Regions from separate parts of the Enterobacter sp. genome, predicted to be linked through region 1. Evidence: predicted binding sites of a transcription regulator. Region 1 holds the regulator's gene; the other holds the start of a gene.
The links. The regulator sigma-54, encoded in region 1, starts transcription at its own class of promoters, with help from an activator protein. The targets are predictions, from matches to a motif close to GTTGGCACANNTTTCGCTNT.
Positions count from the first base shown of each region.

Region 2: the regulator sigma-54 is predicted to act here: its motif matches at 4,365-4,384, upstream of glnA (glutamate--ammonia ligase).

Region 1 is NZ_CDRQYH010000008.1:75,242-82,713, reverse strand. It holds gene kdsD (arabinose-5-phosphate isomerase KdsD) at 1-367, shown strand, start outside; gene kdsC (3-deoxy-manno-octulosonate-8-phosphatase KdsC) at 382-948, shown strand; gene lptC (LPS export ABC transporter periplasmic protein LptC) at 945-1,520, shown strand; gene lptA (lipopolysaccharide ABC transporter substrate-binding protein LptA) at 1,489-2,043, shown strand; gene lptB (LPS export ABC transporter ATP-binding protein) at 2,050-2,775, shown strand; gene rpoN (RNA polymerase factor sigma-54) at 2,823-4,256, shown strand; gene hpf (ribosome hibernation promoting factor) at 4,279-4,566, shown strand; gene ptsN (PTS IIA-like nitrogen regulatory protein PtsN) at 4,649-5,140, shown strand; gene rapZ (RNase adapter RapZ) at 5,186-6,040, shown strand; gene npr (PTS phosphocarrier protein NPr) at 6,037-6,309, shown strand; gene mtgA (monofunctional biosynthetic peptidoglycan transglycosylase) at 6,349-7,074, opposite strand; gene elbB (isoprenoid biosynthesis glyoxalase ElbB) at 7,071-7,472, opposite strand, start outside.
Region 2 is NZ_CDRQYH010000107.1:1,595-9,066, forward strand. It holds gene ACWYRJ_RS19815 (HlyD family secretion protein) at 1-4, shown strand, start outside; gene ACWYRJ_RS19820 (peptidase domain-containing ABC transporter) at 1-2,114, shown strand, start outside; gene typA (ribosome-dependent GTPase TypA) at 2,271-4,094, opposite strand; gene glnA (glutamate--ammonia ligase) at 4,471-5,880, shown strand; gene glnL (nitrogen regulation protein NR(II)) at 6,051-7,100, shown strand; partial or broken gene ACWYRJ_RS19840 (response regulator) at 7,112-7,472, shown strand, end outside.

The sequences.
Region 1 (7,472 bases):
CGATATTATGCACACCGGGGATGAGATCCCTCACGTCAGCAAAGAGGCCTCCCTACGTGATGCGCTGCTGGAAATCACCCGTAAGAATCTGGGTATGACGGTCGTGTGCGACGATCTGATGAAAATTCAGGGGATCTTCACCGATGGCGACCTGCGCCGCGTCTTCGACATGGGTGTTGATGTCCGTACCCTGGGCATTGCCGACGTGATGACGCCGGGCGGTATCCGCGTGCGTCCGGGTACGCTGGCCGTGGATGTGCTGAACCTGATGCAGTCCCGCCATATCACCTCCGTTATGGTTGCCGATGGCGACCAGTTGCTGGGTGTGGTACATATGCATGATCTGCTGCGCGCAGGCGTAGTGTAATGAAGGATAAGACAATGAGTAATGCGGGTGCATCCCTTGCAACCTGTTATGGCCCGGTCAGTACCCAGATGATGGCAAAGGCGAAAAACATTCGTCTGCTCATCCTGGATGTGGATGGCGTACTCTCCGATGGCCTGATTTACATGGGCAATAATGGTGAAGAGCTGAAAGCATTTAACGTCCGCGACGGCTATGGAATCCGCTGTGCGCTCACCTCGGGTATTGAGGTGGCTATCATCACCGGGCGAAAAGCTAAACTGGTAGAAGACCGCTGTGAAACCTTAGGAATTACCCATCTGTATCAGGGGCAGTCCGATAAGATGGCGGCGTTTAAGGATTTACTGGGTAAACTGGCTATCGCACCGGAAAACGTGGCCTACGTTGGGGACGATCTGATTGACTGGCCCGTGATGGCTGAAATCGGGCTGAGCATCGCCGTTGCCGATGCGCATCCGCTGCTGATCCCGCGCGCTGACTACGTTACCCACATCAACGGGGGCCGTGGTGCCGTCCGTGAAGTCTGCGATCTGCTTTTGCTGGCGCAGGGCAAGCTTGATGAGGCCAAAGGGCAATCGATATGAGTAAAACCAGACGCTGGATTATCATTTTGCTTTCGCTAGTCGCACTGGTATTGATTGGCGTGAACCTTGCCGATCGCGACGATACGCAAACGGAAGTGGTTAACAATACCGATCCAACCTATAAAAGCGATCACAGCGAAACAGTGGTCTACAGCCCGGAAGGCGCGCTGAACTATCGCCTGATTGCCCAGCATGTTGAATATTTTTCAGATGACGGTATTTCGTGGTTTACCCAACCTGTGATGACCACATTCGATAAAGACAAAGTGCCGACGTGGTCAATTAAGTCAGATCGGGCCAAACTGACAAATGACCGTATGCTTTATCTGTACGGCCACGTTGAAGTCAACGCCCTGACCGCTGACTCGCAACTGCGAAAAATTACGACGGATAATGCCCAGATCAACCTGGTTACTCAGGACGTGACGTCGCAGGATCTGGTCACACTGTATGGCACAACATTTAATTCCAGCGGTTTGAGAATGCGCGGGAACTTACGCAGCAAGAACGCCGAGCTGATTGAAAAGGTTAGAACCTCCTATGAAATTCAAAACAAACAAACTCAGCCTTAAAGTAATTATCGCCAGCGCGATGCTGGCGACCAGTCTCCCCGCGCTTGCTGTAACGGGCGATACCGACCAGCCGATTCATATCGAGTCCGACACCCAGTCTCTCGATATGCAGGGTAACGTCGTCACCTTCACGGGTAACGTCGTCATGACCCAGGGCACCATCAAAATTAACGCTGACAAAGTGGTCGTTACCCGTCCGGGTGGCGAGCAGGGCAAAGAGATCATTGATGGTTACGGCAACCCGGCAACCTTCTACCAGATGCAGGACAACGGCAAGCCGGTGAAAGGCCGCGCCTCACATATGCACTACGAGCTGGCGAAGGACCTGGTTATCCTGACCGGAAACGCGTATCTGGAACAGCTGGACAGCAACATTACCGGCGACCAAATCACCTATCTGGTGAAAGAGCAAAAAATGCAGGCCTCCAGCGAGAAAGGTAAACGCGTCACGACCGTACTGGTTCCGTCGCAGCTGCAGGACAAAGGCAAGGGCCAGGCCCCGGCACAGAAGAAGAGTAACTAATCCGTTATGGCAACATTAACTGCAAAAAACCTCGCGAAGGCCTATAAGGGCCGCCGTGTCGTAGAAGATGTCAGTTTGACCGTCAACTCTGGCGAAATCGTGGGGCTGCTTGGCCCTAACGGTGCGGGTAAAACGACAACCTTCTACATGGTCGTTGGCATTGTGCCGCGCGATGCCGGCAACATAATCATTGACGATGAAGACATCAGTCTTCTGCCGCTTCACGCGCGCGCGCGTCGCGGGATCGGCTATCTGCCGCAGGAAGCCTCCATTTTCCGTCGACTTAGCGTTTACGACAACCTGATGGCGGTCCTGCAAATTCGTAACGATCTGACCAGCGAACAGCGTCAGGATCGTGCCAACGAGCTGATGGAAGAGTTCCACATTGAGCATCTGCGCGACAGCCTCGGTCAGGCACTCTCCGGGGGCGAACGCCGTCGCGTTGAGATCGCGCGTGCGCTGGCCGCAAACCCTAAATTTATCCTTCTGGATGAACCGTTTGCGGGTGTTGACCCGATCTCGGTTATCGACATTAAACGTATCATTGAACACCTGCGCGACAGCGGGCTTGGCGTACTGATCACCGACCACAACGTCCGTGAAACGCTGGCCGTATGTGAACGCGCGTATATTGTGAGCCAGGGCAATCTGATCGCCCACGGTACGCCGCAGCAGATCCTCGAAGACGATCATGTTAAGCGCGTCTATCTTGGGGAAGACTTCAGACTCTGATAGGGTAGAGGTAACGTAACGCCGAACCGGAGAAAAATGCTCTGAACATGAAGCAAGGTTTGCAATTAAGGCTCAGCCAACAACTGGCGATGACGCCGCAGCTACAGCAGGCAATTCGCCTGTTGCAACTGTCCACGTTAGAACTTCAGCAGGAGCTCCAGCAGGCGCTGGACAGCAACCCCCTGCTGGAACAAACCGATCTTCATGACGAGGTAGATACCCAGCAATCGCAGGATACAGAAGCGCTCGATACCGCCGACGCACTCGAACAAAAAGAGATGCCCGACGAGCTTCCGCTGGATGCCAGCTGGGATGAAATCTACACCGCCGGAACGCCTTCCGGTACGCGTGCTGACTACCAGGATGATGAGCTACCGGTCTATCAGGGAGAAACCACCCAGTCGCTGCAGGATTACCTGATGTGGCAGGTGGAACTCACTCCCTTCTCCGATACCGACCGCGCGATTGCCACCTCAATTGTCGATGCCGTTGACGACACCGGCTATTTGACCGTCACGCTTGACGATATTCTGGAAAGCATGGGCGACGAAGAGATAGAGCTTGAGGAAGTTGAAGCCGTTCTGAAGCGCATCCAGCGTTTCGATCCGGTAGGCGTAGCCGCAAAAGATCTGCGCGACTGCCTGCTGATCCAGCTTTCTCAGTTCAGCAAAGAGACGCCATGGCTCGACGAGGCGCGCGTGATCATCAGCGATCACCTGGATCTGCTGGCGAACCACGATTTCCGCACCCTGATGCGCGTCACGCGCCTGAAAGAAGATGTGCTGAAAGAAGCGGTGAATCTGATCCAGTCACTCGATCCACGCCCGGGACAATCAATCCAGACCAGCGAGCCTGAGTACGTTATTCCGGACGTGCTGGTCAGAAAACACAATGGCCGCTGGGTCGTTGAGCTGAATTCAGACAGCATCCCTCGCCTGCAAATCAACCAGCAGTATGCCTCCATGTGCACCAGCGTGCGTAACGACTCCGACAATCAATATATTCGTAGCAATCTTCAGGAAGCGCGATGGCTGATCAAAAGTCTTGAGAGCCGAAATGATACGCTGCTACGCGTCAGCCGCTGTATTGTCGAACAGCAGCAGGCTTTCTTTGAGCAGGGCGAAGAGTATATGAAACCGATGGTGCTGGCGGATATCGCCCAGGCCGTCGAGATGCATGAATCAACCATTTCCCGTGTCACCACGCAGAAGTATCTGCACAGTCCACGCGGTATTTTTGAGCTTAAGTATTTCTTCTCCAGCCATGTGAATACCGAGGGCGGCGGTGAAGCGTCGTCAACGGCCATTCGTGCCCTGGTGAAGAAGTTGATCGCCGCGGAGAACCCCGCGAAGCCGCTAAGCGACAGTAAGTTAACCACCATGCTGTCCGATCAGGGTATTATGGTGGCACGTCGTACTGTTGCGAAGTATCGAGAGTCTTTATCCATTCCGCCGTCCAACCAGCGTAAACAGCTGGTCTGACACAACCGATAAGGAAGACACTATGCAGCTCAACATCACTGGACAAAACGTCGAAATTACTGAGGCTTTACGCGAATTCGTGAACGCGAAGTTTGCAAAACTCGAGCAGTATTTCGAAAGGATCAATCAGGTCTATATTGTGTTGAAAGTGGAGAAAGTGACTCATATCTCGGATGCCACCCTGCATGTTAACGGGGGTGAACTGCATGCCAGTGCGGAAGGGCAAGACATGTACGCTGCTATCGACGGCTTGATTGATAAGCTTGCGCGACAGCTCAATAAACATAAAGATAAACTGAAACAACACTAATTGTCCGGGCAGTTAACGGGTGCAGGACGGCCTGTTGTGAAACACAACAGGCCATTTGTACAGTTAGCGCTTAGGTGAAATTATGATGAACAACGATTCCGCTCTTCAACTGAGCAATGTCCTTAACCAGGAATGTACCCGCAGTGCGGTTCACTGCCAGAGCAAAAAACGTGCGCTGGAGATCATCAGTGAACTGGCTGCTAAACAGCTGGGCCTGCCGCCGCAGGTGGTGTTCGAAGCGATTCTGACCCGTGAAAAAATGGGCAGTACCGGTATCGGCAACGGCATCGCGATCCCGCACGGCAAACTGGAAGAGGATACCCTGCGTGCCGTTGGTGTGTTTGTGCAGCTTGAAACACCCATCGCCTTCGATGCCATTGATAACCAGCCCGTCGATCTCCTTTTCGCGCTGCTGGTGCCTGCCGATCAGACGAAAACCCACCTGCATACGCTGTCGCTGGTCGCAAAACGTCTGGCCGATAAAACTATTTGCCGTCGACTGCGCTCGGCCCAAAGTGATGAAGAGCTCTACCAAATTATCACTGAAGCAGAAGGCAATCAGGATGATGCATAACCAGGAGATGGCCTTCACATCTGTTGTCCTGAGGAGAAACGGAACATGGTGCTGATGATTGTCAGTGGCCGTTCAGGGTCGGGGAAATCCGTTGCTCTGCGCGCGCTGGAAGACATGGGTTTTTACTGCGTTGATAACCTGCCGGTCGTGTTGTTGCCCGATCTGGCCCGCACGCTTGCGGAGAGACAAACCTCTGCAGCCGTCAGTATCGACGTCCGTAACATGCCTGAATCGCCAGAGATCTTCGAACAGGCCATGAGCAACCTGCCTGACACGTTCTCGCCTCAGCTGCTGTTCCTTGATGCAGACCGCAATACGCTAATCCGTCGCTACAGCGATACCCGTCGCTTGCACCCGCTTTCCAGTAAGAATCTCTCTCTGGAGAGTGCTATCGATGAAGAGAGCGACCTGCTGGAGCCACTGCGTTCTCGTGCAGACCTGATTGTCGACACCTCTGAGATGTCCGTTCACGAGCTGGCAGAAATGCTGCGCACCCGGTTATTGGGTAAACGCGAGCGTGAACTGACGATGGTGTTCGAATCCTTTGGCTTCAAGCACGGTATCCCGATTGATGCGGATTATGTTTTCGACGTGCGCTTCCTGCCGAACCCGCACTGGGATCCGAAGCTGCGTCCCATGACAGGCCTGGACAAACCCGTCGCGGCCTTCCTCGACAGGCACACAGAAGTACACAATTTTATCTACCAGACGCGAAGCTACCTTGAGCTATGGTTACCTATGCTGGAGACAAACAATCGTAGCTACCTGACGGTAGCGATTGGCTGTACCGGTGGTAAACATCGTTCGGTTTATATCGCCGAACAGCTGGCCGACTATTTCCGCTCGCGCGGTAAGAACGTTCAGTCCCGTCATCGCACGCTGGAAAAACGTAAAACATGACCGTAAAACAGACCGTTGAGATCACCAATAAGCTGGGCATGCATGCACGCCCGGCGATGAAGCTGTTTGAGCTGATGCAGGGTTTCGATGCAGAGGTTCTGCTGCGAAATGACGAAGGCACCGAAGCGGAAGCGAACAGCGTGATCGCGCTGCTGATGCTGGATTCCGCCAAAGGGCGCCAGATTGAAGTCGAAGCAACCGGACCTCAGGAAGAGGAAGCGTTGGCAGCTGTGATTGCGCTGTTTAATGCAGGGTTTGACGAAGATTAAGGTCAGCTATTAAGGCGGGTAGCGCTGCGCTTACCCGCCCTACATTAATTTATTGCTCTCCATAAACCCTTCCCCTCCCAACTGACGCATCTGGCGCATGATCCACGCCTGACGGCTACGCACGTACCCTGACGGGGCACTGGCTTTAAAACGGATGGGATTAGGCAGAACAGCCGCGAGCAGCGCCGCCTCCGACATGCTCAGCTTGCTGGCGGGTTTATTAAAATAGCGTTGAGATGCAGCTTCAACACCAAATACCCCGTCACCAAACTCGGCAACGTTGAGATACACGGTCAGAATGCGTTTTTTGCTCCAGACCGTTTCCATCCCCAGGGTCAACCCCGCTTCCAGCCCCTTTCGCACCCAGCTGCGGCCGTCCCACAGAAACAGATTTTTGGCCGTCTGCTGCGACAAGGTTGACGCACCGCGCACGCGGTTTTCATGGCGTTCATTATGGGCTAGCGCCTTCTCAATGGCCGCAACGTCGAATCCCCAGTGCTCCGGGAATTTCTGATCCTCCGCCGCGATGACCGCCAGCCCCATGAGCGGTGAGATCTCGTCCATGCTCACCCAGTCAGAATGGGCAACATAGCCGAAATCACCGCTGAGCCACGCGCCGAGCTGACGCTCAACCATCACGGCAGAGAACGGGACCGGCATAATGCTGAACAGGGCGAGTCCACCGCCCCAAAACACCGCCAGCACCAGAACGATGCGCAACAGGATACGTTTTACCCAAGCGCCAGCACCGGATTGACGACTCATTCAGCCAGCACCAGCACTCGGGCGACCAGCTTTTCGATCCCCATAGCCGCTTCTGCAATATTCTGCGCCAGCATATACGCAGGCGTGGTGACTATTTTGTTATCTTCATCAACCACAATGTCATCCACCGGGCAAGGAACGTGCTCTCCCCCCATTTCCTCGACGATTTCCGCGGTATCAATATCCGTCCCGATAGTCAGTCGCAGCGGGAAATCAAAAATCCTGGGCAGCATTGCCGGCGCGATGCAGATAAAGCCCAGCGGTTTTCCTGCCGCATGCATGGCCTGCGAAAGCGCTTTAAGATGAGGATCGATCTGACACTCCCCCCCCTGCGCAGCAAAGGTACTGAGATTTTTGGCCGCGCCAAACCCACCCGGCACAATGAGCGCATCAAGCTC
Region 2 (7,472 bases), on a different contig from region 1:
ATAATCTTTATACACTTGAGACGCTGCTGCGCAAGTTGGATCTGAAAATATTTAAACGCATCCCAGTTGTTTTTCAAACCGAAGCGTCCGAATGTGGCCTGGCCTGTCTTTCAATGATATGCAGTTTTTATGGCAAGCAGGTGGATCTACTGCAACTCCGGCAACAATTCAATTTGTCATCACGTGGGGTCAACCTCAATGCGATAAAAGCAATTGCCAGTGAACTGGAGATGTCGTCACGCGCATTGTCCGTGGACCTTCAGGAATTACATGACGTGCGTAAGCCCTGCATATTGCATTGGGATTTTAACCATTTTGTCGTACTGATTAAGGTCGATAAGAACAGCGCGGTGATCCACGACCCTGCGTTTGGACGACGGGTGATTAGCATGCCCGAATTGTCCCAACATTTTACTGGTGTTGTGCTTGAGGTATGGCCGGGAACCACTTTCTCAGTTCAAAAGAAGCAAAACAGGTTAAAAGCGACCACGTTATTAAAGAATATCAATGGACTGATAACTTCACTGACGAAGGTATTTTTCTTATCGCTGGTGATTGAGTTGATCAGCCTGCTAATGCCTGTGGGGACACAATTAGTCACGGATAATGTGATTGCATCCGGAGATTACGGTTTACTTAATATCATCTGTCTTGGGTTGTTTATTCTGATTCTGTTACGTTTGACGGTCAGTGTCATACGCTCCTGGACCACGCTGGTACTGGGAACACTCATCGACGTCCAGTGGAGTTTTAGCCTCTTTTCTCACCTTATTAAGCTACCGACCACCTATTTTGAAAGACGCAAACTGGGGGACATTCAGTCTCGCTTCCACTCGCTTGATGTTATACGGGCCACTTTTACCACAGGTTTGACTGGTAGCATTATTGATACGCTAATGCTCATGGGTTTGCTGGTAATGATGTTTTTATACAACCTGCAGCTCAGCATGATAGTGGTCTCTTTTACCGCAATATACACCTTCATTCGGTTTGCTACCTATCGATACTATCGCCAGCTATCCGAAGAAGAGTTAATCAAGGAAGCACGCCTTAATTCTTATTTTATGGAAACCCTGTACGGTATCGCGACGATTAAGATTCAGGGGATGACTGACCTGAGAATCAATAACTGGTTTAATCTTTTTTCAGATAAGGTCAATACAGGCATTCGTTTGACGCGAATGGATCTTTTCTTTGGTGGCGTCGTCTCTTTTATCGCCGCCTGCGACCAAATTGTTATCCTGTGGGTTAGCGGCAGGCTGATGATGGATAGTCATTTAACCATCGGTATGTTTATCGCATTTAACACCTTCAGGAGTCAGTTCTATGACCGAATAAATGCCCTGATCAACTTTATCATTCAGCTGAAGATCATCAACTTACACAATGAACGCGTTGCCGATATTGCGCTGCAGGAAGCATCTTCTTCAACGGCCACCAGCCCGCTGCGTTTACCACACGGAGCCTTAACGCTCGAAACTCAGGATCTGACTTACCGTTATGATAACCATGCGGACCCTATCTTCAGCAAACTGAATCTGACCATTCATGCCGGAGAGAGTATTGCTATTACGGGCGTATCGGGTTCAGGTAAAAGCACCTTGATGAAAGTGTTGTGCGGTTTATTCGAACCGTCGAACGGCTGCGTCCGAATTAATGGCATTGATATTAAGCAACTTGGTTTCGAGCATTATGCTGAACGCATTGCCTGTATCATGCAGGAAGATAAGCTGTTTTCAGGCTCAATCAAAGAGAATATCGCCGGTTTTCGGCCTGACATTGACGAGCAGTGGATGGTGCAATGCGCTATCGCAAGCCATATTCATAATGACATTTTAAAGCTACCAATGGGTTACGAGACACTGATTGGTGAACTTGGGGAAGGGTTGTCCGGCGGTCAAAAACAGCGGATTTATATTGCCCGGGCATTATACCGTAAACCGGGTATTTTATTCATGGACGAGGCGACCAGCCACCTTGATAAAACCAGTGAAAGTCAGGTCAATCAGTCTATACAGGCGATGAACATTACGAGGATTATTATCGCGCATCGCGAAACCACGATTTCATCGGCAGATCGGGTGTTCGTGATAAATGGAGCAGAGTTACCCTAATCCGTGAATTTCGCAGGAAAAAGATAGCGTTGGGACATAACTCCCCCGGGTAATGAAGAATTCTGGCGATCATCGAATAAAAAAGCCGCTGAGGGATCAGCGGCTTTTTACCGGCCGGGTGGTACATGCGCTTACCCGACCTATAGATTGACCGTATTACTCTTCTTTCGCACCGCGCATTGCACGTTTACGATCGTTCTCGGTCAGGTGACGTTTACGGATACGGATAGACAGCGGAGTCACTTCTACCAGTTCGTCGTCATCGATGAATTCCAGAGCCTGCTCCAGGGTCATCTTGATCGGTGGAACCAGAACCGTTGCTTCGTCAGTACCGGACGCACGCATGTTGGTCAGTTTCTTACCGGTCAGGCAGTTTACGGTCAGGTCGTTAGAACGGCTGTGAATACCGATGATCTGGCCTTCGTAAACTTCAGCACCGTGACCCAGGAACAGCTTACCGCGATCCTGCAGACCGAACAGCGCAAACGCAACCGCTTTACCCTGACCGTTGGAGATCAGCACGCCGTTGTTACGCTGGCCAACTTCGCCCGGACGCACGTCGTCGTAGTGGCTGAAGGTGGAGTACAGCAGACCGGTACCGGAGGTCATGGTCATGAACTCAGAACGGAAGCCGATCAGGCCACGGCTTGGGATCACGTAGTCGAGACGTACGCGGCCTTTGCCATCTGGATTCATGTTTTTCAGGTCGCCTTTACGCTCACCCAGCGCCTGCATCACAGAACCCTGGTGCTGCTCTTCAACGTCCAGCGTCACGTTTTCGAACGGCTCTTGTTTACGGCCGTCGATTTCGCGGAAGATAACTTTCGGACGGGAAACCGCCATTTCGAAACCTTCACGACGCATGTTTTCGATCAGAACAGACAGGTGCAGCTCACCACGACCAGAAACGCGGAATGCATCAGCGTCTTCGGTTTCTTCAACACGCAGCGCAACGTTGTGCACCAGCTCTTTGTTCAGGCGGTCAAGGATCTGACGAGAGGTAACGAACTTACCTTCTTTTCCACAGAACGGAGAGGTGTTGACGTTGAAGAACATGGTAACGGTTGGTTCATCAACAGACAGGGCTGGCAGCGCTTCCACGTTCTGCGGGTCGCAGATGGTGTCAGAGATGTTCAGCTCGCCCAGACCGGTGATAGCGATGATGTCGCCCGCTTCAGCCAGATCGCTGTCGATACGCTCCAGACCCAGGTGAGTCAGCACTTTGCCAACTTTACCGTTACGGGTTTTGCCTTCGCTATCGATGATAGTAACCTGCTGGTTTGGCTTCACTTTACCGCGTTTGATACGACCGATACCGATGACGCCAACGTAGTTGTTGTAGTCCAGCTGGGAGATCTGCATCTGCAGTGGACCATCCAGATCAACATCCGGTGCCGGTACGTGATCGACAATCGCCTGATACAGCGGGGTCATGTCTTCCGCCATATCTTCGTGATCCAGACCCGCGATACCATTCAGCGCCGAAGCGTAAATGATAGGGAAGTCCAGCTGTTCGTCGGTCGCGTCGAGGTTAACGAACAGGTCGAATACCTGATCAACAACCCAGTCAGGACGTGCGCCAGGACGGTCAACCTTGTTGATAACAACAATTGGTTTCAGGCCATGGGCAAATGCTTTTTTGGTCACGAAGCGCGTTTGCGGCATCGGGCCGTCAAATGCGTCAACCACCAGCAGCACGGAATCCACCATGGACATCACGCGCTCAACTTCACCACCGAAGTCGGCGTGCCCTGGGGTATCAACGATGTTGATACGGTAGTCATTCCATTTAATCGCGGTGTTTTTCGCGAGGATGGTAATCCCACGCTCTTTCTCCAAATCGTTGGAGTCCATCACACGCTCTTGAGTTTCGGCACGCGCATCAAACGTACCGGATTGCTGCAGCAGCTTATCAACCAGGGTAGTTTTACCATGGTCAACGTGCGCGATGATGGCGATGTTACGCAAATTTTCGATCACAACTTTGCCTCAGGCATTAGAAATAGCGCGTTATTGTACACGGATTAATCGCACTACAAAACAGGATCACAAACATCCTCCGCAAACAAGTATTGCAGAGATGCTTTGTGATCGCTTTCACGGAGCGAAAAAGGGCACTTTAACGTAAATTGCACCAATATGGTGCTCAATGTTCACATTGAAGCACTATACTGGTGCAACCAATCCATCGTGGTGCAGCCCTTTTGCACTATGGTGCGCATGATAACGCCTTTTTGGGGTGATTTAAAAGTTGGCACAGATTTCGCTTTATAAAAAATACATGGCAACAGCCAGTACAAACAGAAACTGAAGACCTCGTTACCACGACGACAATGACCAATCTGGAGAGTTAAGTATGTCCGCTGAACACGTTTTGACGATGCTGAACGAACATGAAGTGAAGTTTGTTGATCTCCGCTTCACCGACACCAAAGGTAAAGAACAGCACGTCACAATCCCTGCTCATCAGGTGAACGCCGAATTCTTTGAAGAAGGCAAAATGTTTGACGGCTCCTCCATTGGTGGCTGGAAAGGCATTAACGAATCCGACATGGTTCTGATGCCAGATGCGACCACTGCGGTCATTGATCCGTTCTTCGAAGAACCAACCCTGATCATCCGTTGCGACATCCTCGAGCCAGGCACGCTGCAGGGCTACGACCGCGACCCGCGTTCTATCGCTAAACGCGCTGAAGAGTACCTGCGTTCTACCGGCATCGCAGACACCGTTCTGTTCGGGCCAGAGCCAGAGTTCTTCCTGTTCGATGACATCCGTTTCGGTGCTTCTATTTCTGGCTCCCACGTTGCTATCGACGACATCGAAGGTGCATGGAACTCCTCCACCAAATATGAAGGTGGTAACAAAGGTCACCGTCCTGGCGTTAAAGGTGGTTACTTCCCGGTTCCTCCGGTCGATTCTGCACAGGACATTCGTTCCACCATGTGTCTGGTGATGGAAGAGATGGGCCTGGTTGTTGAAGCTCATCACCACGAAGTGGCGACTGCTGGTCAGAACGAAGTGGCAACCCGCTTCAACACCATGACCAAAAAAGCGGACGAAATTCAGATCTACAAATACGTTGTGCACAACGTTGCGCACCGTTTCGGTAAAACCGCGACCTTCATGCCAAAACCAATGTTTGGCGATAACGGTTCCGGTATGCACTGCCACATGTCTCTGTCCAAAAACGGTACCAACCTGTTCTCTGGCGACAAATATGCTGGCCTGTCCGAGCAGGCGCTGTACTACATCGGCGGCGTAATCAAACACGCTAAAGCGATCAACGCCCTGGCGAACCCAACCACCAACTCCTACAAGCGTCTGGTCCCGGGCTACGAAGCGCCAGTGATGCTGGCCTACTCTGCACGTAACCGTTCTGCTTCTATCCGTATCCCGGTAGTAGCGTCTCCTAAAGCGCGTCGTATCGAAGTACGCTTCCCGGATCCAGCGGCTAACCCATACCTGTGCTTCGCAGCACTGCTGATGGCCGGTCTGGACGGTATCAAGAACAAGATCCACCCGGGCGAAGCGATGGACAAAAACCTGTACGACCTGCCGCCAGAAGAAGCGAAAGAGATCCCACAGGTTGCTGGCTCTCTGGAAGAAGCCCTGCAGGCGCTGGACGCAGACCGTGAGTTCCTGACTGCAGGTGGCGTATTCACTGACGACGCTATCGATGCTTACATCGCACTGCGCACTGAAGAGAACGACCGCGTGCGCATGACTCCGCATCCGGTTGAGTTCGAACTGTACTACAGCGTTTAATTAAGTTGTTTTACCCGGCGTGACAAGCGCCGGGAGTAGTTGCCGTGGAAACTTTTAGCCCATCTCCGGATGGGCTTTTTTCTCCACCAACAATCTGATCTCACGCGCTTTTTACGCCGAAAACGCTATACTGCACTAAATTAGTGCAAACGACTCCAGGAGACTGCTGAATGGCAACTGGCACGCTGCCCGATGCTGGGCAGATCCTCAATTCTTTGATTAACAGCATCTTGCTGGTCGATGACGAGCTGGCCGTTCATTACGCCAACCCGGCGGCACAGCAGCTGCTTGCCCAAAGCGCACGTAAACTATTCGGTACCCCGCTTCCGGAACTCCTGAGCTACTTTTCGCTGAATATTGGCCTGATGCAGGAAAGCTTACAGGCAGGCCAGGGTTTCACCGATAACGAAGTGACGCTGGTGATCGACGGGCGCTCGCACATTCTGTCGCTAACCGCGCAACGTCTTCCCGAAGGCCTGATCCTGCTGGAAATGGCGCCGATGGATAATCAGCGTCGACTGAGCCAGGAGCAGCTTCAGCATGCGCAGCAGATTGCAGCCCGTGACCTCGTGCGCGGTCTGGCGCATGAAATCAAAAACCCGCTGGGTGGGTTACGCGGCGCGGCGCAGCTTCTGACCAAGGCGCTGCCTGACCCTGCGCTGGCGGAATATACCAACGTCATCATTGAGCAGGCGGACCGTCTGCGGAATCTGGTAGACCGTCTTCTCGGTCCGCAGCAGCCGGGAATGCACGTCACTGAAAGCATCCATAAAGTGGCTGAGCGGGTGGTGAAGCTCGTCTCAATGGAGCTGCCAGAGAACGTCACGCTGGTACGTGATTACGACCCAAGCCTGCCGGAACTGGCCCATGACCCGGACCAGATTGAGCAGGTCCTGTTGAATATTGTGCGTAATGCTCTGCAGGCGCTGGGACCTGAAGGCGGCGAGATTATTTTACGCACCCGCACCGCCTTCCAGCTCACGTTACACGGCGTGCGCTACCGGCTGGCCGCCCGAATCGACGTTGAGGATAACGGGCCCGGCATTCCATCGCATCTGCAGGACACCCTGTTCTACCCGATGGTCAGCGGCCGCGAAGGCGGAACCGGCCTGGGCTTATCCATTGCCCGCAGTTTGATCGACCAACACTCTGGAAAAATTGAATTTACCAGTTGGCCGGGACATACCGAGTTTTCGGTTTTCCTGCCGATTAAAAAATAAAGGTGACGTTTATGCAACGAGGGATAGTCTGGGTAGTCGATGACGATAGCTCCATCCGTTGGGTGCTTGAACGCGCGCTCACAGGGGCAGGATTAAGCTGCACGACGTTTGAGAGCGGCAGCGAAGTGCTCGACGCACTCACCACTAAAACGCCCGATGTTCTGCTGTCGGATATCCGTATGCCGGGCATGGACGGGCTGGCGCTGTTAAAGCAGATCAAACAACGCCACCCTATGCTACCGGTCATCATAATGACCGCGCACTCCGATCTGGATGCCGCAGTGAGTGCCTATCAGCAAGGGGCGTTCGATTACCTGCCCAAACCGTTTGATATCGACGAAGCGGTGGCGCTGGTTGAACGCGCGATTAGCC